3 regions of the Rhizobium sp. 9140 genome follow, and region 1 is predicted to be linked to each of the others. Evidence: predicted binding sites of a transcription regulator. Region 1 holds the regulator's gene; each other region holds the start of a gene.
The links. The regulator PhoB, encoded in region 1, activates phosphate uptake and scavenging genes when phosphate is short. The targets are predictions, from matches to a motif close to TGTCATNNANCTGTCAT.

Region 1 (10,390 bases):
TGTGCCCAGCGGGGTGTGCCCAGCGGGGTGTGCCCAGCGGGGTGTGCCCAGCGGGGTGTGCCAAGCGGGGTGCCGGCAGGCCAAGCCTGAAGGGCCGGTTGCCGCCGTAGCTGGGGAGCAGGCCATAAGTCCATTGCGATTTCAAGCGCACCGTGAAAATCATGTCATGAAGCCGGGTTACATGGTGGATGTTCGCCGCATCGGCTGGCAGGTGTTATGGTACGTGCCTGTTGGCGCAGGCTCGTTCGGGAAGGCAGCGACAGTCGGGAGGACGTGTGCTGGAAACGACATATTGGCGGACGATGGGCACCCGCATCTGGGCGGAGAAGTGGCTGATCGGCCTCACCCTTGCCGGCTGCGTCGGATTGATCGCGACCAGCGGCCACGCCGCCCTTGCCGCCGTATTCTGGATCGTTGTCGTTCTGGCACTTCTGCGGCAACCGGCGATGCCGGCGCCCCCCGCTGCCGTCGAGCCGCTGCCTTCCACCGGTGAGGCTGAACTCGCGACGCTTGAAGCCGGCTTCGACGCTTTGGATATGCCGGTGCTCGTCATCGGGCCGGACGAGCGCGTGCTTTTCCAGAACCAGGCGGCCGAAAAGGCCTTTGGCGTCATCCCGGCAAATTCCGACCTTTCCGGTCGCGTTCGTTCGCCCGGTATCCTCGATATGGTGCGCGAGACCATCGCGACCGGCCGCATCAACCAGATCGAACATTCCGAACGTCTGCCGTCCGAGGCCGTCTATATCGTGCGCGTGGCGCCGGCTGCGCTTGCCGCTGATGGCCCCAAGCGGGTGTCGGCGCCGGAAAGCATCGATACCGTCTATGTCGTCTCCTACCGCGATATCTCGCAGGCGCGCCGCATCGATCGCATGCGCTCGGATTTCGTCGCCAATGCCAGCCACGAATTGCGCACCCCGCTCGCCTCCCTGCGCGGCTTCATCGAGACGCTGCAGGGGCCGGCGCGCAACGATGTGAAGGCGCATGAGCGGTTCCTCGGCATCATGCTGGAGCAGGCAAACCGGATGAGCCGCCTTGTCGACGACCTGCTGTCGCTCTCCCGCCTTGAGCTGAAATCCCACATCGCGCCCGAGCAGGAGGTCGCGCTTGCACCTCTGCTCGGCCATGTCTGCGACACGCTGGGTCCGCTTGCCCAGGATGTGGGCATCACCATCTCGCTCGCCGTTCCGTCACTTCCCGTCGTCGTTCAGGGGGATCGCGACGAACTGATCGAGGTGTTCGAGAACCTCGTGGAGAATGCGTGCAAGTATGGGCAGGAAGGCAAGACCGTGGAGGTGACCCTTTCCGGCGGCGGCGGCGATCCAGTTGAGGTCTCTGTGCGCGATCACGGGCCGGGCATTCCCGCCGAGCACGTGCCGCGCATCACCGAGCGTTTTTACCGGGTGAATGTCGAGGCCAGCCGCTCGAAGAAAGGCACCGGGCTGGGGCTTGCGATCGTTAAACACATCCTCACCCGGCACCGCGCGAGGCTGATCGTCCGCTCGGTGCTGGGCGAGGGAACCGTTTTCACGGTCCGTTTTTGACGGAATATCGACGAAATCTGGGTCTTTAACAAAAAGATCATGAAAATCAGGAAGATAGACTGTCATAAATCTTTCGTCAACTTGACATAAAAGCTTGTGGCATCGGCCGCTAATGAAGGGTAGCCGATGAGAATAAACGGCGAAAGCGAGCGCTGACACTCTAGCGCACCCACACAAGCCCATCCGGGAGAATTCCATGAACGCCCTGAAACTGACTGCTGCAGCCCTGGTGGCTTCCGTCGCCTTTGCTGGCGCTGCCGCTGCCCGCGACCAGATCCAGATCGCTGGCTCGTCCACCGTTCTTCCCTATGCCAAGATCGTTGCCGAAACCTTCGGCGAGACGTTCCCCGACTTCAAGACGCCGGTCGTCGAATCCGGCGGCACGGGCGCCGGCCTCAAGGAATTCTGCAAGGGCGTCGGCCCTGATACCATCGACATCGCCAATGCTTCGCGCAAGATCAAGGACAGCGAACTGGCGGAATGCAAGTCGGCTGGCGTGACCGAAGTGCAGGAAGTCAAGATCGGCTATGACGGCATCGTCTTCGCCACCGACAGCGGCAATGCCGACCTGAAGCTCGAGCCGAAGGATCTCTACCTCGGCCTCGCAGCCCAGGTCGTCGTCGACGGCAAGGTTGTTGCGAACCCCTACACGAAGTGGTCTGAAGTCAACAAGAACCTGCCGGACGCCGAAATCGCCGCTTATATCCCGGGCGAAAAGCACGGCACGCGCGAAGTCTTCGAAGAGAAGATCCTTCATGCAGGCTGCAAGGCTTCCGGTGCTGAAGAGGTCATCAAGGCTGCCGTTGCCGACGCCAAGGAACAGGCCCGCACCTGCGTTGCCGTTCGCAAGGACGGCAAGGCTGTCGACATCGACGGCGACTACACAGAAACGCTCGCCCGCATCGCTGCCAACAAGAACGGCATCGGCGTCTTCGGTCTGGCTTTCTATGAAAACAACGCCGACAAGCTGAAGGTTGCGACCGTCAACGGTGTCATCCCGACCACGGAAACGATCGCTTCCGGCGAATACCCGGTTTCGCGTCCGCTGTTCTTCTACGTCAAGAAGGCGCATCTCGGCGTTATCCCCGGCCTGAAGGAATTCGTTGAATTCTTCCTCGACGACCAGATGGTCGGCCCGGAAAGCCCGCTGGCAGCCTACGGCCTCGTTGCCGCGCCGGATGCAGAGCGCGAAGCTGACCGCAAGGCCTTCACCGACGGCACGCAGCTGTAATAGGAGCCGATCCGGAGACCTGGTCTCTTAAGGATCACCCCGCACGGCGCGCGAGCGCCGTGTGGGAGCCCCAACGTTCGAATGGCCGGCGTCCGATCTTGCAGCATGCGATGTCGTGAAACGACCGGGGGACCCAGACCATGAGCGCTTCTCTCCTCTTTCTCCTCGTCCTGCTCGTCGGCGCATCCGCCTTCGTGATGGGTCGTTCGCGGGCCATGGCCACGGCCGGTGGCAAGCTTTCCTCTCTGCATTCTCTGCCCGGCTACCACGGCAGCTACGCTGCCATCTGGGCTCTTCTGCCTTCGCTCGTCGTGCTCGCCGTCTGGCTCGTCGCTGCGCCGCCGATGATCGATCGCAGCGTGCTCTTCCATCTGCCGACCGAGGTCCTGAACCAGGGCAATGCGCCCGCCCAGCTGGCACTCGGCCAGGTCAAGTCGGTCGCCCGCGGTCTCGCCCTTCTCTCGGACGCCGAGCGCAGCGCACTTGACAGCGGTTCCATCAATCTTCGCGACGCCATGGGTGCCAAGGGCATTCCGCTGGCCGGCGCCGGCGAACCCTGGATGATCGAGTCCGCTACGACCTTCAATCGGATGACGGCAAACAGCCATCTGGCCATGGCCGGTGTCGTGCTGCTGCTGGCCATCGGTGGAACACTTCTGGCGCTCCGCGGCATCTCGCAGCGCTTCCGGGCACGCAACCGTGTCGAGCAGGTCATTCTCGGCGGCCTGATCCTCGCTTCCTCCATCGCCATCCTCACCACCGTCGGCATCATCGGCTCTATGCTGTCGGAAGCCCTGCGCTTCTTCGCCTCGGTGTCGCCGATGGAGTTCTTCTTCGGCACCGTCTGGGATCCGCGCTTCGCCGCAGCCGGCCAAGCGGGTCAGGCCGGGCAGTTCGGCCTCCTGCCGCTTCTCGCCGGCACGCTCTACATCGCCTTCGTCGCCATGCTCTTTGCCGTGCCGATCGGCCTGTTCGCCGCCATCTACATGGCGGAATATGCCAACAGCACGGTGCGCTCGATCGCCAAGCCGCTGCTCGAAATCCTCGCCGGCATCCCGACCATCGTCTACGGCTTCTTCGCCCTCGTCACGGTCGGCCCGTTTCTGCGCGATATCTCGGGCCAGCTGAACGGCCTCGTCACCGGCAACTATACCAGCTTCATCCAGGCGCAGAGCGTTCTCACCGCCGGCCTCGTCATGGGCATCATGCTGATCCCCTTCGTGTCCTCCCTGTCGGATGACATCATCACGCAGGTGCCCGGCTCGCTGCGCGACGGTTCGCTCGGCCTCGGTGCCACACGGTCGGAAACCATCAAGCGCGTCGTCCTTCCTGCCGCTCTTCCCGGCATCGTCGGTGCGCTTCTGCTAACGGCATCCCGCGCCGTCGGCGAGACGATGATCGTGGTGCTTGCGGCCGGTGTCGCCGCCCGCATGCAGATCAACCCCTTCGAGCCGATGACGACCGTCACGGTGAAGATCGTCAACCAGCTGACGGGCGACCTAGAGTTCACCTCTCCGCAGACCCTCGTCGCCTTCGCGCTCGGCATCACGCTCTTTGCCATCACGCTCTGCCTCAACATTTACGCGCTCTACATCGTGCGCAAATACCGGGAACAGTACGAATGACCGACATGACCTCATCGCTCGCCGGTGCGTCGCAGCGTCCCGCATCCACCCGTCGCGATATCGGCATCAAGCGCCGCTACGCCGCAGAACGCCGCTTCCGGGCCTATGGCATCGGTGCCATCTCCATCGGCATCTTCTTCCTCGGTCTCCTGCTCTGGACCGTCGTGTCCAAGGGCTACACGGCCTTCCTGCAGACCGAGATCGTCCTGCCGATCACCTTCAGTGAACAGGTCATCGACCCGAAGAACGAACGGGCGACCAACCCTGCCAAGCTGATGACCGCGAACTATCCGCTGTTGGTGCGTGACGCGCTGGTACAGAAGCTCGGTATCGACCCCGCCAACCGCGCGGACGTGAAGCTCGCGACCGACATGGTCTCGGCCAGCGCCCGCACGCAGCTTCGCGATGTCGTCGTTGCCAATCCGGCGATCATCGGCCAGACGGTGCCGGTGGCACTTCTGGCGGAAGGCAACATCGACTCGGCCAACAAGGGCCAGATCGACGTGACGGTGGACGAAGCCAACCGCAAGGTGAAGGATAAGCAACTCGGCTGGATGCAGACGCTCGCGCAGGACGGCGCGATGACGAAGTCCTTCAACACGGGCCTCTTCACCTCGGGCGCCTCCTCGCGTCCGGAAGCTGCCGGCATCGGCGTCGCAGCGCTCGGCTCGCTCTACATGATGCTGATCGTGCTAGCGCTCGCGCTGCCGATTGGTGTCTCCGCCTCGATCTACCTCGAAGAGTTCGCGCCGAAGAACAAGCTGACCGACCTCATCGAAGTCAACATCAACAATCTCGCGGCCGTTCCCTCCATCGTCTACGGTCTGCTCGGCCTGTCGATCTTCATCAACTTTGCCGGTATGCCCCGCTCGGCAGCCCTCGTCGGCGGTCTCGTCCTCACGCTGATGACGCTGCCCACGATCATCATCGCCACGCGTGCGGCGCTGAAGGCCGTGCCGCCGTCGATCCGGGCTGCGGCCCTCGGCCTTGGCGCCTCGAAGATGCAGACGATCTTCCACCACGTGCTTCCGCTTGCCATGCCGGGTATCCTGACGGGGACCATTATTGGCCTTGCGCATGCACTGGGTGAAACCGCGCCACTGCTTCTCATCGGCATGGTGGCCTTCGTGGTCGATTTCCCGGGCTCGCCGCTCGAACCTTCCACGGCACTGCCGGTCCAGATCTACATGTGGGCCAACGAAGCCGAACGTGCATTTGTCGAACGGACCTCCGGCGCGATCATCGTGCTCCTGATCTTCCTGGTGGTCATGAACCTTGGCGCAATCCTGTTGCGGCGCCGCTTTGAACGACGCTGGTAGTGAGGTAGAAAACAATGAACATGATGTCAGAAGCGACTCTCGAAAAGGCGGTCGATCAGAAGATGAATGCTGTCCCTCACAAGATGATTGGCAAGGATGTGTCGGTCTACTACGGCGAAAAGCGCGCGCTGTTCGACGTGAACCTCAACATCCGCGAAAACACGGTCACGGCGCTGATCGGCCCCTCGGGCTGCGGCAAGTCAACCTTCCTGCGGACGCTCAACCGCATGAACGACACGATCGACCACTGCAAGGTCACGGGCAAGATCACGCTCGACGGCGGTGATATCTACGATCCCTCGATCGACGTCGTCGAACTGCGCGCCCGCGTCGGCATGGTTTTCCAGAAGCCGAACCCGTTTCCGAAGTCCATCTATGAAAACGTGACCTACGGGCCGAAGATCCACGGTCTCGCCCGCACCAAGGCCGAACTCGACGCCATCGTCGAGCAGAGCTTGCAGAAGGCCGGTCTGTGGAACGAGGTCAAGGACCGCCTGCACGAGTCGGGCACCGGCCTTTCCGGTGGCCAGCAGCAGCGTCTCTGCATCGCGCGCGCCGTTGCCGTCAGCCCCGAAGTCATCCTCATGGACGAGCCCTGTTCGGCGCTCGACCCGATCGCCACCGCCAAGGTCGAGGAACTGATCCACGAGCTGCGCGCCAACTACACGATCGTGATCGTCACGCACTCCATGCAGCAGGCAGCCCGCGTCTCGCAGCGCACCGCCATGTTCCACCTCGGCAATCTTGTCGAGGAGAACGACACCGACAAGATGTTCACCAATCCGGATGACCAGCGCACCCAGGATTACATCATGGGCCGCTTCGGCTGATCGGTCGCCCGACCGACAGCCTTGTGCCCGTGACCGAACTCCAAGGACAGGATCCATGGCAACCCATATCGCATCCGTCTATGACGAAGACCTGAAATATCTGAGCCGCCGTATCTCCGAGATGGGTGGCCTTGCCGAGCAGATGGTGGCCGAATCCGTTCGCGCCCTCGTCAATGCCGATCTGGGTCTTGCCCAGAAGGTCATCTCCGACGACGTCGTGCTTGACGACGCCGAGCGCCAGATCGGCGAGAAGGCGATCGTGACGATTGCCAAGCGCCAGCCGATGGCGGCCGACCTGCGCGAAATCATGGGGTCGATCCGCATTGCGGCCGATCTGGAGCGCGTGGGCGATCTCGGCAAAAATACGGCCAAGCGCGTCATCGCCGTCTCCAGCGCCAGCCTGCCGCGGCAGCTGTCCCGCGGCATCGAGCATCTGGCCGAGTTGACGCTGATGCAGCTGAAGGAAGTGCTGGATGTCTACGCATCCCGCTCGGCCGAGAAGGCAAAGGCCATTCGCGAGCGTGATAGCGAGATCGACGCGATCTACACCTCGTTGTTCCGCGAGCTTCTAACCTACATGATGGAAGACCCGCGCAACATCACGCCCTGCACGCATCTCCTGTTCTGCGCCAAGAACATCGAGCGCATCGGCGACCACGCGACCAACATCGCCGAGACGATCTACTACATGACGACCGGTGCGCAGCCGCTGGGCGAACGTCCGAAGGACGACTCGTCGAACACCGTCGGCGCACTCGCCACCTGAGCGAGCGGCGCGGGAGCCGAAATGCTCCTGCGCCGTTGCTTCCGGTCTCGATGCCGGCGGACGTTCGGCTGAAGGATATGCAGCCATCCGGTGGCCTCTGCGCCGCGCATGAACTGTCAACGATGATCGCCGCCCTCGGGTTCTGGCGAAAGCCTTGTCGCGTGACAAGGAGACTACGGAGTCCAGAAATGCAGCCGAAAATTGCCGTTGTCGAAGATGAAGAAGCGCTGAGCGTCCTCCTGCGTTACAATCTTGAGGCCGAAGGCTTCGATGTCGACACCATCAACCGGGGCGACGAGGCAGAGGTGCGGCTGCAGGAGCGGCTGCCCGATCTTCTGATCCTCGACTGGATGCTGCCCGGCGTTTCCGGCATCGAGCTCTGCCGTCGCCTGCGCCAGCGCAGCGAAACGGAGCGCCTGCCGATCATCATGCTGACGGCGCGGGGCGAAGAGAGCGAGCGGGTTCGCGGCCTTGCCACTGGCGCCGACGACTATGTCGTGAAGCCATTTTCGACGCCCGAGCTGATCGCGCGCGTGAAGGCCATGCTGCGCCGTGCGCGTCCCGAAGTCCTGTCCTCGCTTCTGAAATGCGGCGATATCGAGCTGGACCGCGAAACCCACCGCGTTCACCGCAAAACCCGCGAAGTCCGCCTCGGGCCGACGGAGTTTCGCCTGCTCGAATTCTTCATGGCCTCGCCCGGTCGCGTCTTCTCCCGCTCGCAGCTTCTCGACGGCGTCTGGGGTCATGACATCTATGTGGACGAACGCACCGTCGACGTCCATGTCGGCCGCCTGCGCAAGGCCCTCAATTTCTCCAACATGCAAGACGTCATCCGCACGGTCCGCGGCGCAGGCTACTCGCTGGAAAGCTGATGATATGACGCTTTGCTCCCGAAGCATAACGTCTTCGAGGGCTGCATCGCTGTCGATTGCCCAGGTCCGGTGCAGACGAAGCATCCTTCATCATCCATAACGCAAAAGGCCTTCTTCACAGAACGAAGAAGGCCTTTTCGTTGTGGTCTACCAGGCGTTTATCGCGCGCGGCGACGTTCTGCCGAGGGCTGGTAGGCCAGCTTGGCGTGGAATGTGCAGTAGGGCGAGGTATCCGGAGAGTCGTTGCCGCAGAAGTGGAATTCGTCCTTCATGGGATCGCCGATCGGCCACTTGCAGGTGCGGTCGGTAAGCTGTGTCAGAACGAGCTTGCGCGACATCGGTACGACGACATTGCTGCCCGTTGCGCCGCTCGTCCCGCTGCCGGTCACCGTCAGTGCGGTTTCCGGTGCGAAGGCGCCTTCGGAATCCGCGTTCACGTTCATCGTGTTGACCGGGCGTGCCATGGGACGCAGCGGTGCTGCGCGCGGGGCGGCGTTGGCGACGACGGCTTCCGGCGCTGCCGGGCGTGCGGCAACGACCGGACGCTTCGGGCGGTTTGCGCTCGGGGCGGCACCACCGGCTTTCGCACGACCGGGAAGCGACAGGCGATGAACCTTGCCGATAACGGCGTTACGGCTGACACCGCCGAGCTGTGCCGCGATCTGGCTCGCGCTCAACCCCTCGGCCCAGAGCTTCTTCAGTCTCTCAACCCGCTCGTCAGTCCAATTCATGGTCGTCTCCGTTCCAGGCCGTTCATGAAGGACGAATCCCTCACCGCGCCCCGGATGGCTCCGAAGCTGCAACGCCTTGACTCTTTTGGTGACTAGGTCCGCCGCATGCGTCTAGCAATTATTTGCTAACCTAGAGACGGGGTGACTCCCTGACAAGAGTCCGGGGAATCGACCCGAATCGATTTTTGGGTTTTCCCCAACTTGCTGTCACCGCGTGATATATTTGCAAGGCCTTTTCTCCAGAAAGCATCGCGCCCGAAAAACGCGCGACAAGGCCGTAATTCCGGGACTTTTGTTGACAGCAGCACCTGAAATACCGATAGTGCGCTCGCCGCCGTCAGGGCGGTATTTTTCATTCCGGGCCGGCACTGCCGGTCTCTGCAAAACAGATCGAACCTTCCCGCAGACCGCGCGGACAGGACGAGGAGATTGGCACGATGGCCGAGGCAACCCCACTTTACGAGACCTACATGCGCGCGCCGCTGCGCTTCGAGCGCGGCGAGGGTGTCTGGCTGGTGGCGGAAGATGGCGCGCGCTATCTCGATTTCGCTGCCGGCGTCGCGGTCAATTCACTTGGCCACGCCCATCCGCATCTGGTGGCGGCGCTGAAGGATCAGGCCGAAAAGGTCTGGCATCTGTCGAACCTCTACGAGATTCCCGGCCAGGAAAAGCTTGCCAAGCGCCTGACCGACAACACGTTTGCCGACAAGGTCTTCTTCACCAACTCGGGCGCGGAAGCGCTGGAATGCGCCATCAAGACCGCGCGCCGCTATCAGTTCGCCAAGGGCCGGACGGAGCGTTTCCACGTCATCACCTTCGAAGGCGCGTTCCACGGCCGCACGCTTGCGACGATCGCAGCCGGCGGGCAGGCAAAGTATCTCGAAGGCTTCGGTCCCAAGGCGCCCGGCTTCGTGCAGGTTCCCTTCGGCGATCTCGATGCCGTCAAGGAGGCGATCACCGAGGAAACGGCTGCGATCCTGATCGAGCCGATCCAGGGCGAGGGCGGCATACGCCCGGCGCCCAAGGCTTTCCTGCAGGCGCTGCGCGACCTCTGTGACGAATACGGGCTGATGCTGATTTTCGACGAAGTCCAGTGCGGCGTCGGTCGTACCGGCAAGCTCTTCGCCTATGAATGGTCCGGTATTACACCGGATATTCTGGCGGCGGCCAAGGGTATCGGCGGCGGCTTTCCGCTTGGCGCCTGCCTTGCGACGGAAGAGGCCGCCTCCGGCATGGTTGCCGGCACGCATGGCTCCACATATGGCGGCAACCCGCTCGCCATGGCCGTCGGCAATGCCGTGCTTGACGTGGTTCTGGGCGACGGCTTTCTGGAACACGTGCGCGATGTTGCGCTCGTCTTCCGCCAGGGCCTGGCGTCGCTTGCCGACCGCTTCCCAGATGTGATCGAGGAAATCCGCGGCGAAGGCCTTATGCTCGGCATCAAGGCGGTGGTTCCCTCGGCAGATCTGCTGAAA
Region 2 (10,390 bases), 830 kb from region 1:
GCCAGCGCGCGCAGCTTGCCGACGGTTGCTGCCGGAATCAGAAGCGTGGCAGGGTCCTCGTCCTCGCCGCGTCCGAGTTGCAGCAGCCGCGCGGCGAGGTCGGCGGTTACCGCCGCCCTTTCTTGCGTGCGCGAGGGCATGTCCTGCGCTGCCGTCCGGTAACGGGCTTCGAGGCCCGAGCTTTCCAGATGGCGCAGGTCGGCGCGCAGCGCGAGCACGGCCTCGTCGCGCGCGAGCAGGTCTCGCTCCTGCGTGCGGCGGGCGATATCCGCCGCGATCTGCGTCAGGCGCGTGCCGATCTCGGTTTCCGCCCGCATCAGCTCCGGCAGCATCTGATGCCAGACGGCGGGCGGGTCCGGAAGGTCGCTGAGCGTCGCAAGCTCGCCACGCAGCGTCCGCAGCCGCAGAAGGAGCGGCAGACCGTCGAGCTTCGCCTTGACCCCGTCCCACTGGACGCGCAGCCCGGCGCGGGCGGCGAGCGCCGCCTCGTGCCGCTCCGTCGCCAGATCGCGCGTCTTGCGCAGCGCGGTGTATTCCCGCTGGCTGACATCGATGGCGGCCCGCTCGTCCTTCAGCGCATCCAGCTCCGCCTTCAGCTCGGCCAGCCGGTGCTTGCGCGCCTGCGGGCGATAGAAGGCGTCTGTCCGGCCCTTGAGCTCCGCCATGACGCCGGTGAGGTCCGGCAGGCCCGAACTGGCGGAAAACAAGAGAGACCCAAGCTCGCCTTCGCTCCGCAGGATGCTCTCGCCGCCCTTTTCGATGCTGTCGTCGTCGAGCGAGAACATCAGCTGATAGGTCGCGCGATCCACCGTGCCGAAGGCATTGGCAAGAAGCCCTTCGGGCAGCGGCTGCTCGTTGGCGTCGATCAGCGTGTTCTGCTGGCGCTTGACACGAAACAGGGACTGGCCGCGTCCACCGGTTTCCACCGTCGCGCCGATGCGCATGGCGGGGTATGGATGCAGAAAATTGTAGGGGCTGCGGCCTTCGATGCCGAAGAACAGGTCGAGCACCGCCGAAAACAGCGTGGACTTGCCCGCCTCGTTCGGTCCGTAGACCAGATGCAGGTCCGGCTTGCCGGGCCGGGCCGGGCCGAAGTCGAGCTGCTTGCCGGTGAACTTGCCGTAGCGGACGAGATCGAGCGCGGACAGACGCATTATTGACCTCCCTCGCCGGCCCGCACATGCGCGAGCACCTCGTCGCTGCCGTCGCGCGCGATCTCCGCCAGAAGCGCTGCAACAGTCGCCTCGTCCGTTCCAAAGGTTTCCCGCAACTCGCGCGGCAGCTGGCCCAGAAGCTCGGCCATGAGATCGGCCGCCTGCTGGCGGAACGCGTGCGAGGCGAGCACATCGCCGTGGATCAGCGCCGACAGTTCGGCTGCGGGATCAAGACCGGGATCCGCCTCACCAACCATCTCCGGCGCGTGGCAGTCGATCTCGATCTTCTCCACCCAGCAGCCCGGCAACGCGTTGGCAAGACCCGTCACCTCATCCATCAGGAAGGCCGGATCGCGCTTCAGGCGGAAGGCGAGCGGCGTCGCGCCCGTCAGGTGCAGGCGCAGGATCAGCTGCTCGGCACCGGCCGCCGCCACGCGGCGTGCGAGCTCGTCGCTGATGCGGGCCAGAAGCTCGCGCCATTCCGCGACACCGGTAAGGCCGATCGTCGCCCGCTCGAACACCGCGCCGCCGATGCGGCGCTCGGCGTGGTGGATCTCACCGCCGGCCTCGATCGTCACAAGCGTCACGCTCTTCGCGCCCGCTTCGTTGATATCGCGGCCCTGAGGCATTCCGGGCATGACGATCAGCGGCGTTTCGCTGTGCACCAGGCGATGATGCACATGGCCAAGCGCCCAGTAGTCGAAACCATGTGCGGCAAGCTCCGCCACGCTGCAGGGCGCGTAGAGATCGTGCCCCGGCGCGCCGGCAAGGCTCGTGTGCAGCATGCCGATGTTGATGCTGTCTGCCTGCGGACCCGGGAAGGACGGCAGCAGACTGTCCGGCGCGTGCGGCTGGTCGAAGCCGATGCCGTGAATGTAGACGGCGCGGCCATCCGGTAGCATCGCTGCCTTTACTGATTTCGTGCGGTTGGAGAACACATGCACATTGTCCGGAAAGGTCAGCTCGCGGCGGATGGCGGACTGGTTGTCGTGATTGCCGCGAATGACGAAGACGCGCACCCCGGCGGCCTCCAGCCGACGCATCTCGCTCATCAGGAACAACGCCGTGTTCATCGAGGTCTGCGAACCGTCATAGAGATCGCCCGCGATCAAGAGCGCATCGACCGCCTCCGCGATACAGAGATCGACGATGGCCGTCAGCGCCGCACGGGTCGCCCCGCGGACATGCTCGGCAAGCTCGCCGTTGCGAAGCGCCAGACTGCGGAGGGGAGAATCGAGGTGGAGGTCTGCGGTGTGAACGAAGCGGAAAGCCATGCCCGACCATGGGCCTGCCGATGCATCGACGTCAATCGTTTCGGCCTGGGCGGCCCCGTCTTTCCACGGCGTCGTGCAGCTAATCGAGTGTCGATCACAGGAACCGACAGGTTCCTGTCATCGAGACCTGATATCCAGGCCAGGCCAGTGCGGAACCGACCAAGCGAGCCCCATCACAATGGCTGTGGCGCTTCCGACACCGCCGCAGGGTTTCGCGCGGCCCGCCTTGACATCCCTGTGATCGGATTTGACATGGACCCTCATAACGTCCATCTCCAGTCTATGAAAACGACCTTCGACGTCTCCGACAAGCTGTTCGAGCTCTATCATCGCGTTCATCGGCTCATCAACCAGTCGATGACGGAGGAAGGCGTGTCGCTGGCCCGCAGCAAATTTCTGTTCTTCCTGAACAAGCTCGGCCCCTGCCGCTCGACGGATATCGCCTGTGCGCTCAATTTCGCGCCGCGCACCGTGACCGAGGCGATCGACGGGCTGGAGCGCGACAAGCTCGTGGCGCGTCAGCCGGACCCTGAGGATCGCCGCGCAAAGATCGTTTCCATCACCGATGTCGGGCGTATCGCGCTGGAGGCGGCCGAGCACCCGCGCAAGCAGCTGATCGAGGAAATCTTCTCGGCACTCGATGACGAGCAACTCGATCAGTTGCATGAGATCGTCAGCAAGCTCGTCCGCCGCACCGACGAGATCCGCGAGCGGCGCGAGCAGGAAGAGGCCGTCAGGCCGGCAACGGCCGCAGAAGCCTGAGATCAGCCGCCAGGCATATATCTCACCGGCCTTGGGAGATCGGACCTGCTGCACACAGGCCCGACCTTGTGGACCCCGACGTTGCCGGGGCACTTCTCGTTACATCGCGTCGATCTTGCCGATGCTCCAGAACATCGTCTCGCCCGAGCTGTCGTCCACGCCGTCATTGTCCGTCACGACGAAGCCGGTTCCGGTTTCATCGACGGCAAAGCCCTCCACCTTGTCGAGAACATAGCCGTTCAGCGTCTTCAGGTCCGGAAGCAGATCGCGGAACTCTTCCTTGGCGACGACCGGCAGCGGGCCGCCGAGCTTGGCGGGCTTCAGCTCGGTCAGCGCCACGCGATAGATCTTCTTCAGCTTTGCTGCCTGGCCGACGAGGTTGTCGCGCTCGATGACATAGGCATAGTTGCCGTGAATGGTGATTTCGGACAGACCGACCCAGCCCTCGCCCTTCTTCTCCAGCGGATAGCGCACGGCGCCCCATTCCTCGGACTTCGGATTGTAGGAAACGAGCTTGACGAAGCCCTTCTCGTCGTCCTTCCATTCGCGCTGCACGGCCATCCACAGCGTCGTGTCATCGCCCTCGCCTGTTACCGTAATCCCCTCGAAGCCGAAGCGGGTCTCGCCCGCACGCAGGGCTTCCGGCAGGGCGATCTCCTTCTTGATCTGGCCCTTTGCATTCACCTGATAGAGCGCATGCGGCACCAGCTTGTCGGAATTGCCTTCGGAGGCGAGCCAGAAGCCGTCGGCCGTTGCGACGATGCCCTCGATATCAAGCTTCTGCGCCGGCGCGCCGTCGCGGGTGATCGTCAGAGCGTCGATGATCTCGGCCGGGCTCTTGGTCGTGTCGATGGTGAAGATGCGCGGTTCGGCGCCATAGACCGAGTCGCTGACCACATAGAGCTTGCCAGGCTGGCCCGGAACGGCCGCAAGACCGGACAATGCGCCGAAGCCGATCGGCACACCGTCCTTCTCCACGGAGCGGATCTGCGGATAAGCCGGTTTGCCCTCCTTGCGCTCGTAGATCATCACATGCGAGCGCGCCGCACCGTCCTCAATCAGATCGGCCTCGTTGGCGGTTACCAGCAGGTTGCGAGCAGGAATGGCGACGCCGCCTTCCGGCGAGATGCCCGAGGGCAGCAGTTGCAGCAGTTCGGGTTCGGCGCCCGTGTCCTTGTAGACGCCGACGAGCGATGCGCGCTCCGCCAGCACGAAGAACAACCGGTCTTGCCCGAACGTCGCAGCTTCCAGACCCTCCGGCTCGATGCCCTTGGCGGCAGAACGCTTCTCAGGGTAATGCCCGATGGCGGCAGCGGCATGCTCGAAACTTGCACCGGCCTCGTAGAGCACCTTGCCGCTCGTGTCGAAGATGGTGAAGCTGCGCGAGCCGCCCTTCCAGTCGCCCTCGTTCGCCACGACCAGCCTATCGTCATCCAGCCACTTCACGGCGTCCGGCTCCCGGGTCACGCCCTTCAGCGACCCGGTGAAGGAAAGCTTGCCGTCGCGCTTCGTATCGACCTTGTCGAGATCCACCGTGCCAGCGGAGAAATGCGAGACGATGTCGCCCGAGCGGCCGTCGAGAATGACGATATGGTTGTTCTCCTGCAGCGTCAGCGCGATCTGATCCTTGCCGTTGAACGAGACGAATTCCGGCTCAGGATCGTCTCCTCCGACATCGGCGAGACCCGTCAACGAGACGTGACGGATCGTAGCGCAGTCCGGCGTGCCCTCGGTGAGCTTCACGATGACGAGGTCGCCCGCCGGCATCTGCGGCAGCGCTCCGTCGTTCACCTTCTCGTCGCGCTCGTTTTCGATGGCGATGGCGGCGAGCGTGCGATCCTTGTTGACGGCAACCGAATCGGGCTGGCCGCCGAGTTCGCAGCTTGAAGTGACCGTACGCCCGGCAATATCGACGGCGGCAAGCATGCCCGATGGGTTGGCACGGTCGGGGCTCGTGTTAACGGCGACGAGTGCCTTGGTGCCGGCCACCGTGACCGATGTGGGCTCGCCCTCGAAGGAGACGATGCCGCCGGCCCTGGGCGCCACGGCATCCGTGATGTCGATGAAGCCGATCGCTTTCAGCGGGCTGTCGGAATAGATCAGCGTGTTGCCGTCATCCGTTGCGGTGACGATCTCGGCCGAGGTCACGGTCTTGCGGTCGGTCCCGGCCGGCAGATTGTCCGCGACGGCGAAGGACGAGATGCGGTTGAAGACGGGCTCGGCATAAGCACTGCCAGCGACCGAGGTCGCAAGAAGGGCCGCGAGTGCGGCGGTGACGGATATGGTTTTCATGAGACATCCCCTCGGCGTTCACACGGCGGTTCGGGCCGCGTCGCCGCTTGCATCGATGCACGCGGCACAATCCCGGAGTTTGTGAAGCGCCCGCATAACAGAGGAATGACAGAGACGAAAAAGGCCCGGGAAAACCCGGGCCTGAAGGTAAGGAGCGCGGCGTGAGCCGTCTCCTCTCGCGCAGCAGCGCTTTGTGGTGTTGGAGCAGCCAGTCGGCCTCCCCGATAGGGATGCGCGGCGCTCGGCTGTGACCATGGCAAGGCGAAGCGAGCCGCTTCGTCCAGATATGCCTTAGGAGTTCACAGCGTCCTTGAGGCCCTTGCCGGCCGCAAACTTCGGAACGTTGCGAGCAGGGATATCGACTTCCGCACCGGTGGAGGGGTTGCGGCCCTTGGAGGCTTCGCGGCGGCTTACGGTGAAGTTGCCAAAGCCGACGAGGCGAACGTCGCCGCCGTTCTTCAGTTCACCCTGGATCACGTCGAACAGCGCTTCGACAGACGCAGCTGCCTCTTTGTTCGTGATGCCGGCCTTTTCGGCAACAGCCGATACGAGCTCATTCTTGTTCATGTTTCCACCCTTTCAACTTGGTCCGAAACGACTTGTTTTCGGGCGGCCGCGCCAGTGTCGCAGCGGTCGCCTTGGCAACCCAATCGCGCCGAATGCCCGCAATTGCAAGGCTTTGCGGTGCATTTTACGAAAAAAGACCGGCGCAAGGGCCGGTCTTCCACTGTTTAAGCGATGAACAACGTTGCGAGGACACCCTCATCGAGCCCGAAAATCACTCGCGCCGCGCGTTCAAGGGGCTCCGGGAAAGCGGTGTTGCCACTCTCCCGGAATGCGTCCTCAATGGGCGAAGCCGGTCGTCGTTTCGTCCGTGTCCGCCGCGACCTTCACCGGCGTAACGTTCTTTGCCGGATCCCACTCGATGGCTTCCGGCATGCGAACCAGAGCGTGCCTCAGAACCTCGCCGATCATCGACACCGGGATGATCTCCATGTTGTTCTTCACATTGTCCGGAATCTCCGCCAGGTCCTTGGCATTCTCCTCCGGAATGAGCACCTTCTTGATCCCCCCACGAAGCGCTGCAAGCAGCTTTTCCTTGAGGCCGCCGATGGGCAGAACCCGGCCGCGCAGGGTGATTTCACCCGTCATGGCTACGTTCTTATCGACGGGAATGCCCGTCATGATCGAGACGATGGCCGTTGCCATTGCAACGCCGGCCGATGGACCGTCCTTCGGGGTTGCCCCTTCGGGAACATGGACGTGGATGTCGCTCGTGTCGAAACGCGGCGGCTCGATGCCGAAGTCGATAGCGCGCGAGCGGACATAGGATGCCGCTGCCGAAATCGATTCCTTCATCACATCCTTCAGGTTGCCCGTCACCGTCATACGGCCCTTGCCGGGCATCATCACGCCTTCGATCGTCAGCAGTTCGCCGCCGACCTCGGTCCAGGCCAGACCCGTGACCACGCCCACCTGGTCGGTGCGCTCGGCTTCGCCATGGCGGAAGCGCGGAACGCCCAGATAGTCGTTGATGTTCTCGGCCGTCACCTGGATGCTCGTGGCCTTGCCCTTGAGAATTTCGGTCACCGCCTTGCGGGCGAGCTTCATCAGCTCGCGTTCGAAAGAGCGGACACCGGCTTCGCGGGTGTAGGTCTGGATCACCGCCATCAGCGCGCCGTCCGTCACCGAGAATTCGGCCGGCTTCAGGGCGTGGTCGGTGATGGCCTTCGGCAGGAGGTGCCGTTTGGCGATCTCCAGCTTTTCCTCTTCGGTGTAGCCGGCGATCCGGATGACTTCCATACGGTCCATCAACGGCGCAGGGATGTTCAGCGTATTCGCCGTCGTAATGAACATCACGTTCGAAAGGTCGTATTCGACCTCCAGATAGTGGTCCATGAACGTTGCGTTCTGTTCCGGATCGAGCACCTCGAGAAGCGCCGACGACGGATCGCCACGGAAGTCCTGGCCCATCTTGTCGATTTCATCGAGCAGGAAGAGCGGGTTGGACTTCTTCGCCTTCTTCATCGACTGGATGACCTTGCCGGGCATCGAGCCGATATAAGTGCGGCGGTGACCGCGGATTTCCGCCTCGTCCCGAACGCCGCCGAGCGCCATGCGGATATATTCGCGGCCGGTGGCCTTGGCGATCGAGCGGGCGAGCGAGGTCTTGCCGACACCCGGAGGACCGACGAGGCACAGGATCGGCCCCTTGATCTTCTGCGAACGCGCCTGCACGGCCAGATATTCGACGATGCGTTCCTTGACCTTGTCGAGGCCGAAGTGATCGAGCTCAAGCACCTTTTCGGCGGCATTGAGGTCGGTCTTGACCTTCGACTTCTTGTTCCAAGGAATGCCCGTCAGCCAGTCCAGATAGTTGCGCACGACGGTGGCTTCGGCCGACATCGGGCTCATCTGACGCAGCTTCTTCATCTCGGCGTCGGCTTTTTCCCGCGCTTCCTTGGAGAGCTTGGCCTTGTTGATCTTGTCTTCCAGTTCAGCCATCTCGTCGCGGCCTTCCTCGCCGTCGCCGAGCTCCTTCTGGATCGCCTTCATCTGTTCGTTCAGATAATATTCGCGCTGTGTCTTCTCCATCTGGCGCTTGACGCGCGAGCGGATGCGCTTCTCGACCTGGAGAACCGAGATCTCGCCTTCCATGAAGCCGAGCGCCTTTTCCAGACGTCCCTTCACGCTCGTCGTTTCCAGCATTTCCTGCTTTTCGACGATCTTGATGGACAGATGCGACGCAACCGTATCGGCCAACTTCGAGTAGTCCTCGATCTGGCTGGCGGCCCCGACAACCTCGGGCGAAATCTTCTTGTTGAGCTTCACGTAGCTTTCGAACTCGGAGACGACGGAGCGCGAGAGGGCCTCGATCTCGACCGGGTCCTCGGCCGGTTCGGCCAGCGGATGCGCCATCGCCTCGTAGAATTCCTCGCGGCGCGTATAGCCGTCGATTTCCGCACGCGAGCGCCCCTCGACCAGCACCTTTACGGTGCCGTCAGGCAGCTTCAAGAGTTGAAGCACGTTGGCGATGGTGCCGATCTGGTAGATCGCAGAGGGCTCCGGATCGTCGTCGCCGGCATTGATCTGGGTGGCAAGCATGATCTGCTTGTCGGTACCCATGACCTCTTCCAAAGCACGGATCGACTTTTCGCGACCCACGAAGAGGGGCACGATCATATGGGGGAACACCACGATGTCACGCAGGGGAAGGACTGGGAAGGTCCCGCTCTCGGCTGCCGGAGACGTTTTGTTCGTCATGTCATTTCCTTTCCGTCCCGTTTCCGGGAGCGTTACCCGAAGCACGTCAAGGGTGCTTCCGGTCATCACTTTTTCCACTGTCAGAAGTGGAGGTTGCGAGACCCGTTTTCAACCCTCCGACGGCCCGACCCAGCGGCAATCGAAGCGTATCGAACAGTAGAGGCTACGTTGCTGTCGCGGACCTTGCCGCGCAACCACAAGCCTCATGATTCGAACCACCGTCCCAGACACGAACCCGTCATATCATCGCGCTGCCGGGATGATTTAGCAATGGTGGAATGAGGGGTCGAGAGAGCCTTGCACCGTGCGGCCGGATCTGCAACCGAGCGCCGTGAACATCCTGCCCGCCCCCTGGCGCGGTCCGTCGCTACATCTTCACCGTTCACGCGCTCGGCGTCGAAAAACCGACTCTGCCGAAAGACGCCGGCAACGCTCTGGCCGGCTTCATGATCGGCAGCACCGCGCTTGCGACGGCCCGCCTGACCGCCGTCTACAACAGATATGCGCCGATACAGACCGACGACGAAAAAGGGCTCGCATCGCTGCGAGCCCTTCATGCATTCGGTCATTCATAGGGTTCCGGCTGATCGCTTCGCGAGCTGGAAACAAATCACGCCGAAACGTTGGCCTTCTCGTCCGTGCGCTCCGAGTAGATGTAGAGCGGGCGGGCGGAACCCTTGACGACTTCGTCGGAGATGACGACTTCGCGCACACCTTCGAGCGTCGGCAGTTCGAACATCGTGTCGAGCAGGATCTTCTCCATGATCGAACGAAGGCCACGGGCGCCAGTCTTGCGGATGATGGCGCGCTTGGCAATTTCGCGCAGCGCGTCTTCGTGGAAGGTCAGTTCCACGTCTTCCATCTCGAACAGGCGCTGATACTGCTTGATCAGGGCGTTCTTCGGCTCCGACAGGATCTGAATCAGCGCGTATTCATCGAGGTCCTCAAGCGTTGCCAGCACGGGCAGACGGCCGATGAACTCGGGGATGAGGCCAAACTTCACCAGGTCCTCCGGCTCCAGCTCGCGCAGGACCTCGCCGACACGGCGATCTTCGGGAGACTTGACCGACGCCCCGAAGCCGATCGACGTCTTCTCGCCACGGGCGGAGATGATCTTATCGAGGCCGGCAAAGGCGCCGCCGCAGATGAACAGGATGTTGGTCGTGTCCACCTGCAGGAATTCCTGCTGCGGATGCTTGCGTCCACCCTGCGGGGGAACGGAGGCGACCGTGCCTTCCATGATCTTCAGCAGCGCCTGCTGCACGCCCTCGCCCGAGACGTCCCTGGTGATCGAGGGATTGTCGGACTTGCGCGAGATCTTGTCGACTTCGTCGATATAGACGATGCCGCGCTGGGCGCGCTCGACATTGTAGTCGGCGGACTGAAGCAGCTTCAGGATGATGTTTTCAACGTCCTCACCGACATAGCCGGCCTCGGTCAGCGTCGTTGCATCGGCCATCGTGAAGGGCACGTCGATGATGCGGGCCAGCGTCTGGGCGAGATAGGTCTTGCCGCAGCCGGTCGGGCCGACGAGCATGATGTTCGACTTGGCCAGCTCGATGTCGCTGCCCTTGGCGGAATGCGCCAGGCGCTTGTAATGGTTGTGCACGGCGACCGACAGGATGCGCTTGGCCTGCTGCTGGC
Region 3 (10,390 bases), 1.9 Mb from region 1:
ACCCCGGCGCGATCCTCCGTCTCGACCTCGCCGCGCGCCACGATGCGCATGCGGATCTGGTCTCCCATGACGCTGACGAGGGTGACGCGGTTGGCGAAATGATCCTCGTAACCGACCTCCACCTTCGCGCCTTCCACCGATGTCTCCCAGTTCAGAACGGTCTGTCCCGGCTGGGTGAAGGGCGTGAGGCGGAGCCGTTGCAGCGAGTAGCTGACCGGCTCCGCATAGCTGTATTCGGTCGTATGGGTGATTTTCAGTCGCATGCGCCTGATATGTCCTTGTTCAATAGAACCGGTAGCCGTCGGAGATTTCTTGGCTCAGACGATTGTTCTGGATGATGAACGTCTCGATATACTCGTGCAGGCCCTGATCCATCACGTCCTTGATCGAGCAGTTCCGCAGCGATTTCAGCGTGTTCCCAGACGTTTCATGCGCGCTGTGCCGCTCGCCGTATTCCCGTTCGAGATAACCGAGATTGCTGTTGATCTTGTCGTAGCAATAGGCGAGCGAGCGCGGCATGCGACCGTTAAGGATGAGGAAATCGGCGATGTTCGCCGCCTTGTATTCCGCCTCGTACACCCAGCCATAGCTGCGATGGGCCGAGACGGAGCGCAGGATCGACTCCCATTGCACGTTGTCGATGGCGGTACCCACTTGCGAGACGGCCGGCAGCAGGACGTAGTATTTCACGTCGAGAATGCGGGCGGTGTTATCGGCGCGCTCGATGAAGGTGCCGATGCGCGAGAAGTTGAACAGGTCGTTCCGCAGCATCGTGCCGTGGAACGCACCACGGATGAGGCCCGTTTTGCGCTTGATGGCGTCGATGACCTCCGGCAGGTCGGCGGCCTTCACACGGCGGGCGAGCATGGATTTGAGATCGAGATAACACTCATTGACCGCCTCCCATGTTTCGCGCGTCAGGGCGGTGCGCACCATGCGGGCATTGCTGCGGGCGGCTTCGATACAGGACAGCACGCTCGACGGATTGGTCGTCTCGCGCAGCAGGAAATCGACGGCGTCGGCGCTGGTCGCGCTTTCGTAGCGTTGTTCGTAAATGTCGATGACGCCCGAGCTCTGAAGCACGCTTTCCCAGTTGTCTTCGCCGAGATGCGAGCGGGTGAGGGACATGCGCAGTCCGGCATCCACGAGGCGGGCGCTGTTTTCGGCCCGCTCGATATAGCGGAACATCCAGTAAAGGCCGTTTGCGGTTCTTCCAAGCATGCCGGTCAGTCCTCCAGTACCCAAGTGTCCTTCGTGCCGCCACCCTGGCTGGAATTCACCACCAGAGAGCCGGCCTTCAGGGCCACGCGGGTCAAGCCGCCGGGAATGATCTGCACCTTGTCGGACACCAGCACATAAGGTCGGAGATCGACATGGCGCGGCGCGATGCCCTTGTTGACCATGATCGGTACGGTCGAGAGGGATAAGGTCGGCTGGGCGATGTAGTTGCTCGGACGCGTCTTCAGCTTGTCGGCAAACAGCGCACGTTCTTTCTTGGAGGCCGTCGGGCCGACCAGCATGCCGTAGCCGCCGGAGCCGTGGACCTCTTTCACGACAAGGTCGGCGAGGTTGTCGAGCACATATTGCAGGCTCGAAGGCTCGGAACATCGCCATGTCGGCACGTTCTCGAGCAGCGCCTTCTGGCCTGTGTAGAACTCCACGATCTCGGGCATGTAGGAGTAGATCGCCTTGTCGTCGCAAATCCCGGTGCCGGGGGCGTTGGCGATGGTGATGTTGCCGGCGCGGTAGACATCCATGATGCCGGGAATGCCAAGCGCGGATTCCGGCTTGAAGGTCAGAGGATCGAGGTAATCGTCGTCCACACGGCGGTAGAGCACGTCGATCGCCTCGTAGCCGCGCGTGGTGCGCATGCGCACCTTGCCGTCGATGACGCGAAGGTCCGAGCCTTCGACCAGCTCGACGCCCATCATGTCCGCGAGGAAGGCGTGTTCGTAATAGGCGGAATTGTAGATGCCCGGCGTGAGCACGGCGACGCGGGGCTTGCCCTCGCAGCCGGGAGGCGCCACGGCGGCCAGCGAATGGCGCAGCAGATAGGGGTAGTTTTCCACCGGCTGGACGCGGTTCTGGTAGAACAGCTCGGGGAACATCTGCATCATCGTTTCGCGGTTTTCGAGCATGTAGCTGACGCCGGAAGGCGTGCGTGCATTGTCCTCGAGAACGTAGAATTGGTCTTCGCCGGTGCGCACGATATCGGTGCCGACGATGTGGGTGTAGACCCCGCCCGGCGGCCGCATGCCGACCATCTGCGGCAGAAAGGCGTCGTTCTTCTCGATCAGCTCGCGCGGAATGCGGCCGGCCTTGATGATTTCCTGCTTGTGGTAGATGTCGTCAAGAAAGGCGTTGAGCGCCAGCACGCGCTGCTCGATGCCCTGCGCAAGGCGGCGCCATTCACGCGCGGAGATGATGCGCGGGATGATGTCGAACGGGATGAGCTTTTCGGCGCTGTCGGCATGACCGTACACGGCAAAGGTGATGCCGGTCTTGCGGAAGATGTTCTCGGCCTCTTTCGACTTGGCGATCAGGCGGGCTCTGTCCTGGTTGGCATACCACTCGTTATATGTCGTGTAAGGCGGTCGCGGAGTGTTGTCCGCATTCATCATTTCATCGAATGCCAACGGCTTGGTCCCCTTTTTAAGCCATTTGATTACAAGCGCTTTGGCAATGCAAGAAGCATGCTCGTTTCAGACAGAAAGAAATTTTCACCCGTTCTGGCTGTCCCCTCAAGGGGTGACATGGCTTTCGCGTGCGGAATGGCAAGGCGCGTTTCATCTGGACGCGCTGCATTTTCGCGCAACATCTTCGCAACTGCTTATTGAATAAGCGTATGCCTTCGGTGCGCTGGGGCCTTGCAAACAAAAACGGCGGAACTTTTGGTCCCGCCGTTTTTCCTTACTCATTGGCCAGCGTGATTACGCTTCTTCGCGGCGCGAGCCTTCGCGGCGCTGGGCTGCCTGTGCGCCCGGGCTACCGGCTGCCGGGCGAGGGCCGCGGCTGGAGGTGCGGGGTGCGCCGCCCGGGCGGCCGTTCCGGTTGCCGTTGCGCTTGGCAAGGGCTGCCTGATGGGCGGCCTGTGCGGCAGGACCCTGGCCCTTGCGGTGCTCGCGGCGCGCGCTGTCGTCACCGGCCAGCAGGTCGTCGCCTGCAAACGGGCTCGGTGCCTGTGCCACGCGGGCCGGGCGGTTGTTCTCGCCGCCACGGTTCTCGTTGCGACCGTCATTGCGCCCCTGGCCACCGCGGTTCTCGCCACGGCCCTGGCCGTTGCGACCTTCATTGTTGCTGCCACGGCCGCCATTGCCGCGCGCATTGCGGGCTGCCGGTGCGCGGGAGATGTTGGCCGGCGCTTCGCCGCTGGCGACCGTTATGGTCATGCCCATCAGCTTCTCGATGTCGCGCAGCAGGCGAGCTTCGTCCGGTGCGCAGAAGGCGATGGCGATGCCGTCGCGGCCGGCACGAGCCGTACGGCCGATGCGGTGAACATAGGCTTCGGCGACTTCCGGCAGATCGTAGTTGTAGACATGGGTGATGCCGGGAATGTCGATGCCGCGTGCGGCGACGTCGGTGGCGACCAGAACCTTGATCTCGCCGTCACGGAAGGCCTTGAGGGCGCGCTCGCGCTGGCCCTGGCTCTTGTTGCCGTGGATGGAGGCTGCGGAATAACCGACCGATTCCAGATGCTTCATCAGCTTTTCGGCGCCATGCTTGGTGCGCGAGAAGACGATGGCGCGGCCATCGGGGTTTGCCGTCAGCGACTGCTTCAGCAGCGTGACCTTGCCGTCCTTGCCGTTGACGAAATGCACGAACTGCTCGATCTTGTCGGCAGCCTTGCCGGCTGTTGCCACTTCGACGCGCTTCGGGTCGGTCAGGTAGTCGCCGGCCAGATCCGCGATCGCCTTCGGCATGGTTGCCGAGAACAGCAGGGTCTGGCGGTTCTTAGGAACGAGCTTGGAGATTTTGCGCAGGTCGTGGATGAAGCCGAGGTCCAGCATCTGGTCGGCTTCGTCGAGCACGAGATAGCGCGCGGTGGTCAGCGTCACGGCCTTGCGGTTGAGAAGGTCGAGCAGGCGGCCGGGGGTGGCGACGAGGATCTCGACACCGCGTTCCAGCTGCTGGGTTTGCTTGTTGATGGAGGCGCCGCCGACGACGAGGCCGATGCGCAGCGGGCTCTTCTTGACGAAGACCTTCAGGTTGGCGGCGATCTGGTTCACCAGTTCGCGGGTCGGGGCGAGGATCAGGGCGCGCACGTTGCGCGGATCGGCGCGCTTGCCATCGGCGAGCATGCGCTCGATCATCGGCAGGCCGAACGCAGCGGTCTTGCCGGTGCCGGTCTGTGCGAGGCCAATGAGGTCATGACCTGCGAGAACGAGCGGAATGGCTTCGGCCTGAATCGGCGTCGGCACGGTGAAACCTTCAAGGGTAAGGTTCGCAACCATCTGCTCGGAGAGGCCAAGGGAAGAAAAATTGGTCAAAGGTATGCCTTTCGGGGCGCCAAACGACAGGGACCGGAACAACGCTTCTTTGCGGTTCCGGGTCATCTGGTTTCAAGAACCCCGCGTGAAATGGGATCTTGGTGGGTTGAAAAAGCTGTCTGCGCTGCGGGTGCCGAATATGGCACGGTCTCATGGGTGCGCTTGGCCTTCGCGACGGAATGACAAAATCCGCTGGGCACGCTCACGCGGCGGCCGGAAGGTGACGCTGGCCCTCATGTCGTTGTTTCCCGGCCGAAAGTCAAGCTGTCTTTTCGCATGTGCGAACGGACCATCATTCGTACAGGGTGCGTGCAAGCTCCGTTGGCTTGGTGCCGCACAACATTTCCCGCTTGCCGGCAAAGCCCTTGCGGCGCTCCACCACGAAGCCCGCTGACTGCAGATTGCGGCGCACGAAACCGGCGGCGGCGTAGGTGGCAAACGTGCCGGCTGGCGCCGTGCGGTCGTGCACCGCTGCCATGAGCGCCTGCGACCACATGTCGGGATTGCGCGAGGGTGCGAAGCCGTCGAGGTACCAGGCGTCGATCGTGCCGGCATAGGCTGCAACGCCGTCGATGGCCGGGCCGCAGACGATGGTGAGCGTGATGTCGTTTGCGAGGTCGAGACGGACGCTGCCGGACAGCGTCTGCGGCCATGCGGCAACCAGCCCGTTGCGCTCGTCCGTGATCTCGGGCCAGGCGGAGAGGGCGCGCGCGATGTCTGTAGCCTGCATCGGGAAACGCTCGAACGAGGTGAAGGCGAAGCGGGCGTCGGCCGGTTTCTCAGCCATCTTCCATTGCCGCCATGTTTCGCAGAAATTGAGACCGGTGCCGAAACCGAGTTCGCCTATGGAGATGTCCTGCCTGTCGCGCCAACGATCCGGCAGGCCATTACCGTTCAGGAAGACATGACCGCATTCCAGCCGTCCATCCGTGCGGCAATAAAAATGATCGTCAAATTCAACGGAATACGGCATATCGCCGGTATGCCAGTCGAGTGTCTGGCGGTCCGGCGCCTGATGGTTCGGCGTCGGGGCTTCAACGGCTTTCGTCGGGTGGCTTTCGGTCATGGACAAGCGATAATGAGCCCTTTGGGCAAGGTCAATCGATGGCGGATGTTAAGACGGATCTGGTCGTCATCGGCGGGGGCATCATGGGCCTCTGGGCGGCGCTTCATGCGGCGCGCGCGGGGCTTGAGGTGCTGCTCGTGGAGCGGGCGACGATCGGGGCAGGCGCGAGCGGCGGGCTGCTCGGCGCGCTGATGCCGCACACGCCGGACCGCTGGAACGACAAGAAGCAGTTCCAGTTCGATGCGTTGGTTTCGCTGGAGGGCGAGATCCGACGGATGGAGGCCGAGACCGGTCTTTCCGCAGGATACCGGCGAACGGGCCGGCTCATTCCGCTCGCAAAGCCGCATTTACGACAGATCGCGCTGCGGCAGGTGGCGGATGCAGATGTGAACTGGCGAAGCGGCGAGCGCCGCTTTGCCTGGAGCGTTCTGGATACCGCACCGGATGGCCTTTTCTCGTCGGATGTCGTCGCGCACGGAGCCGTTTTCGATCGACTGGCCGCACGTGTTTCGCCGCGCGGATTCCTGAGCCTGTTGACGTCCGTACTCTCTGGTATGCCCAATGTGACCATCCGCGAGGGTTGCGCCGTACGCGAAATTGATCCGCGTCAGGGGCGGGTGGTTATCGCCGAAGGAACCGTGGTCCATGCCGGCCATATCGTGCTGGCGGCGGGCGTCGATAGCTTTCCACTCATCGACGGCTTGCCGACGTTGGCTGGCGGAGTGGCAAGGCCGGGGAGCGGCACGGGCGTCAAGGGGCAGGCGGCGCGGCTGGCGGTCGATCTCGATCCCGCGCTGCCGATCCTTTATTCGGACGGCATCTACGTCATCGCGCATGACGCGGGCGGCGTTGCGATCGGCAGCACCAGCGAGGTAGATTATGCCGATCCGTTTTCGACCGACTATCGGCTCGACGATCTGCTCGTCAAAGCGGAGAGGCTGGTCCCGGAACTGGCGGGCGCGCCGATCCTCGAGCGTTGGGCGGGCCTGCGTCCGAGGGCGATCGGACGGGATCCGATGGCCGGGCCGCATCCGGATCATTCCCGCCTGCATCTCCTGACCGGCGGCTTTAAGATCAGCTTCGGCATCGCACATCGTCTGGCACAGGCCGTGGTGGAGGGGATCACCGCACACGCGGGCGATGGAAACGGGGGTATCGTACTGCCTCAATCATTCCGATGCGAAAGCCATCTTTCTCCCTGAAAGAAGGGCGCTGCCTCCCGGCGCGCCCTTCATCGTCGTATTTCACGCACAGCTACATCCAGTAGGGCGGCACACCGTAATAATCGTAGACAAGGCGACCGTTTTCGCGGTTCCAGTCATATTCGTCGTCGCTGCGATACTTCGGAGCTTTCTCGACCTGCTCGCGGGTCAACTGTGTCCTGTAGCCGCCAAGCTCTTCATCATAGCTGAGCTTCGTCCACGGGATCGGGTAATGATCTTCGCCAATGCCAAGAAATCCACCGAAGCCGAGCACTGCGTAGGCGACCTGACCGCTGCGCTTGCCGATGATCAAGCGTTCGATCGAGCCGATCCGCTTGCCGTCTGCTCCGTAGACGCGCGTTCCTTCAACCTTGTCACTGGCAATAAGATCATGAGTCTCGACGATGCTGGCGTCCTGAAGCTTCTGGCCGTCCCCCGGATGATCGGGGCTGTCGCCGTGCAGATTGGGGTTGTGATAGGTCACGTTCCTTCTCCTCTTCTGGCTTGATGGTCTTAAAACGTGCGAATGGCCGTCCGGGTTCCGTTGTTTTCGATGCACATTGAGGCTGTCTTCGTCAGGCTGTCATGCAAATCACGTAGCGCAGGGGGCAAATCGAGGTTTGCCATGCGCTACGCCATTTGCTTCACCCCGCCGATCCATGATCCGCTCTCCGTTGCCGCAGCCGAATGGCTGGGGCGAAACGTCTATTCCGGTGACCTTTGCGAGCAACTGTCGGTGGCAGGATGCAGCGCGCAGGATGTCGCCTTCTACACCGCCGTGCCGCGTCGCTACGGCTTCCACGGGTCGATCAAGGCGCCATTTCCTCTGGCGCCGGACCGGACCGAATCAGCACTTCTGAAGGCGATGATGCGGTTTGCCGGCGATATCACCCCGTTCGAGATTCCGGATCTCGAGGTCTCCTGGCTCGGCAGCGCTTTCGGGCTCAGCCCGCGCGTGCCTTGCGAGCCGATGACGCATCTCGCGGCACGGGTCGTCCAGGCCTTCGATGAGTTCCGTGCGCCCTTTACCGAGCAGGATATTGAGCGGCTTGATTCCGACAAGCTGACGGCACCGCAGTTTTCGAACCTGCACCGCTGGGGACATCCTTTCGTCATGGACGAATTCCGGTTCCACATGATGCTGACCGGACCCATGACGGCTGCCATGCGCGCGAAGATGGAAGGGCCGTTGCGGGCGCATTTCGAGCCCCTGCTCGCGCAACCGGTAAAGGTGGCGAGCCTTGCGCTGTTCATCGAGCCCGGGGCGGGCGCGCCGCTGCGCGTGCATTCCCAGCACCCTCTCGGCAAGCTTTCGGCACATAAGCCGACGGCGCGCTTTGCCGTGCCTTCCGATCCCACCGCCTCGGCGGCGACGCCTGCGCGTGAGGTGCAGATGGCGCAGGCCATGCGGCGGCTGACGACGAGCGCCTGATCACCGGCGCTGGAGACAGGCGCATCCGACCGACGTTCGAGCCGTGAAGGCCTCTCCGATTTCGGCTGTCGATATCGCTCTTTATGCCTCGACTTTCCTGCCTCGGATGGTACCGTTTGGCGACAAAGAGGGGTGACTATGGATTTTTCGACACCGCGCGATCTCGTCGGCTACGGCCGTCATCTGCCGGAGGTTCAATGGCCCGGCGAGGCCAGGATCGCCGTTCAATTCGTCGTCAACTACGAGGAAGGCGGCGAGAGCACGATCATGGACGGCGAGAAGGCCTCCGAATCGCTGCTGTCGGAGATCGTCGGCGCGCAGCCCTGGCCCGGGCAGCGCAATCTGAACATGGAATCGATCTATGAATACGGCTCGCGCGCGGGCTTCTGGCGGCTGTGGCGCCTGTTCACAAGCCGCAACGTGCCGGTAACGGTCTATGGTGTGACGCTGGCGATGGCGCGTAACCCGGACGCGGTTGCCGCCATGAAGGAAGCCGACTGGGAAATTGCCAGCCACGGTTATCGCTGGCTGGAATACAAGGACTTTACCGAGGAGGAGGAGCGCCGCCACATCACGGATGCGGTGCGGCTGCACACGGAACTCACCGGCTCGCATCCGCTCGGTCTCTATCAGGGCAAGCCTTCCGACAACACGCTGAAGCTGGTCATCGAGGAAGGCGGCTTCCTCTATTCCTCTGACAGCTATGCCGACGAGTTGCCCTATTGGGTGCCCGGCAAGACGCCGGAGACGCCGCATCTCATCATTCCCTACACGCTCGATGCCAACGACATGCGGTTCGCCACGCCACAGGGGTTCAATTCCGGCGACCAGTTTTTCACCTATCTCAAGGACACGTTCGACGTGCTCTATGAGGAGGGTGCCGAGGGGAGCCCGAAAATGATGAATATCGGCCTTCACTGCCGTCTCGTCGGGAGACCCGGGCGGGCAGCGGCGCTGGCACGTTTCGTCGATTACGTGCTGTCCAAGGATAAGGTTTGGATCGCCAAACGGATCGACATCGCCCACCACTGGCATGCACATCACAAGCCGGAGGCTGGCCTATGAGCATTGCGAAGGACAGCGCCGAGGGCCAGGCGTTTATCGGCCGGTTCGGAGGTATCTTCGAGCATTCCCCATGGGTCGCCGAAGAGGCACTCGAAGGGTTGCCGGACGGGCCGCCGACGGCCTCAACCGTGCATACGGCGATGGTGAGGGCTTTCCGGGCCGCCTCGGACGAGAGGCGGCTTCAGGTCCTGCGCGCGCATCCCGATCTGGCCGGCCGTCTGGCCATTGCCGGCGACCTGACAGCCGACAGCAAGGCTGAACAGGCCTCGGCCGGTCTCGATCGTTTGACGCCGGAGGAGCATGAGCGCTTCACCACCTGCAACGCGATCTATACCGACAAGTTCGGCTTTCCCTTCATCATCGCCGTGCGCGGCAAGACGAAGGAGGATATTCTCGCGGCGTTCGAGGCGCGTCTGGACAATACGCCGGACGAGGAATTCGCGACAGCCACCGCCGAGGTGGAGACGATCGCGCGGCTGCGGCTCGACGCTCTTCTTCCGGGATCGGCCGCATGAGCGGGCTCGTCCTGCCCATCGAGCCGCTGACAACGGAGGCCTTCGCGCCTTTCGGCAGTGTCATCGAGGCCGATCCCGCAACGATGCGGCTCATCAATGGCGGCACGACGGAGCGGTTTCATGCGCTCGCAAGGGCCGAAGCTGCCGGCGAGGACGCGCGCGTCGTCATCAACATCTTCCGAGGACAGCCACGGCTGTTTCCCTATGCCGTCGATATGATGGAGCGGCACCCCTGGGGCTCGCAGAGCTTCGTTCCGCTCGATAACCGGTCCTGGCTGGCGGTCGTGGCGGAAGACGAGGGCGGGTTGCCCGGTCGTCCGCGCGTGTTTGCCTGCTCGGGGCGTCAGGGTGTGCAGTACGGCCGCAATGTCTGGCACCACCCGCTGATCGCCGTCGGCGCGGTCAGCGATTTTCTGGTGGTCGATCGCGAGGGCGGCGAGCATAATCTGGAAGAGGTCTTTTTCGAGACCGCTTTTACGATCGCAGCATCTTCGATTTCCTGATCTTTCTGTTCACCAATCCCATCGGCATTCAGCCGGTCGGTTCTGAAAAGAGGTAATGATGACCGCCACCGGCCGCTTGACCACCCATGTTCTCGATGCGGCGCTGGGCCGGCCGGCCGC

Region 2: the regulator PhoB is predicted to act here: its motif matches at 5,577-5,593, upstream of GA0004734_RS09550 (esterase-like activity of phytase family protein).
Region 3: the regulator PhoB is predicted to act here: its motif matches at 7,326-7,342, upstream of GA0004734_RS14535 (DUF1045 domain-containing protein).

The regions. Positions count from the first base shown of each region.
Region 1 covers NZ_FJUR01000001.1:1,206,213-1,216,602, forward strand. Annotated here, with positions in the region: gene phoR (phosphate regulon sensor histidine kinase PhoR) at 303-1,541, shown strand; gene GA0004734_RS05615 (substrate-binding domain-containing protein) at 1,738-2,772, shown strand; gene pstC (phosphate ABC transporter permease subunit PstC) at 2,913-4,397, shown strand; gene pstA (phosphate ABC transporter permease PstA) at 4,394-5,716, shown strand; gene pstB (phosphate ABC transporter ATP-binding protein PstB) at 5,731-6,546, shown strand; gene phoU (phosphate signaling complex protein PhoU) at 6,602-7,312, shown strand; gene phoB (phosphate regulon transcriptional regulator PhoB) at 7,501-8,184, shown strand; gene GA0004734_RS05645 (GcrA family cell cycle regulator) at 8,343-8,915, opposite strand; gene GA0004734_RS05650 (aspartate aminotransferase family protein) at 9,353-10,390, shown strand, end outside.
Region 2 covers NZ_FJUR01000001.1:2,034,283-2,044,672, reverse strand. Annotated here, with positions in the region: gene GA0004734_RS09565 (ATP-binding protein) at 1-1,154, opposite strand, end outside; gene GA0004734_RS09560 (metallophosphoesterase family protein) at 1,154-2,428, opposite strand; gene GA0004734_RS09555 (MarR family winged helix-turn-helix transcriptional regulator) at 2,711-3,190, shown strand; gene GA0004734_RS09550 (esterase-like activity of phytase family protein) at 3,290-5,482, opposite strand; gene hupB (DNA-binding protein HupB) at 5,774-6,049, opposite strand; gene lon (endopeptidase La) at 6,326-8,746, opposite strand; partial or broken gene GA0004734_RS09535 (hypothetical protein) at 9,100-9,321, shown strand; gene clpX (ATP-dependent Clp protease ATP-binding subunit ClpX) at 9,357-10,390, opposite strand, start outside.
Region 3 covers NZ_FJUR01000001.1:3,095,202-3,105,591, reverse strand. Annotated here, with positions in the region: gene GA0004734_RS14570 (transglutaminase family protein) at 1-263, opposite strand, end outside; gene GA0004734_RS14565 (alpha-E domain-containing protein) at 283-1,221, opposite strand; gene GA0004734_RS14560 (circularly permuted type 2 ATP-grasp protein) at 1,227-2,621, opposite strand; gene GA0004734_RS14555 (DEAD/DEAH box helicase) at 2,931-4,487, opposite strand; gene mnmD (tRNA (5-methylaminomethyl-2-thiouridine)(34)-methyltransferase MnmD) at 4,780-5,553, opposite strand; gene GA0004734_RS14545 (NAD(P)/FAD-dependent oxidoreductase) at 5,592-6,755, shown strand; gene GA0004734_RS14540 (PRC-barrel domain-containing protein) at 6,808-7,161, opposite strand; gene GA0004734_RS14535 (DUF1045 domain-containing protein) at 7,381-8,187, shown strand; gene puuE (allantoinase PuuE) at 8,326-9,252, shown strand; gene uraD (2-oxo-4-hydroxy-4-carboxy-5-ureidoimidazoline decarboxylase) at 9,249-9,767, shown strand; gene GA0004734_RS14520 (ureidoglycolate lyase) at 9,764-10,270, shown strand; gene uraH (hydroxyisourate hydrolase) at 10,329-10,390, shown strand, end outside.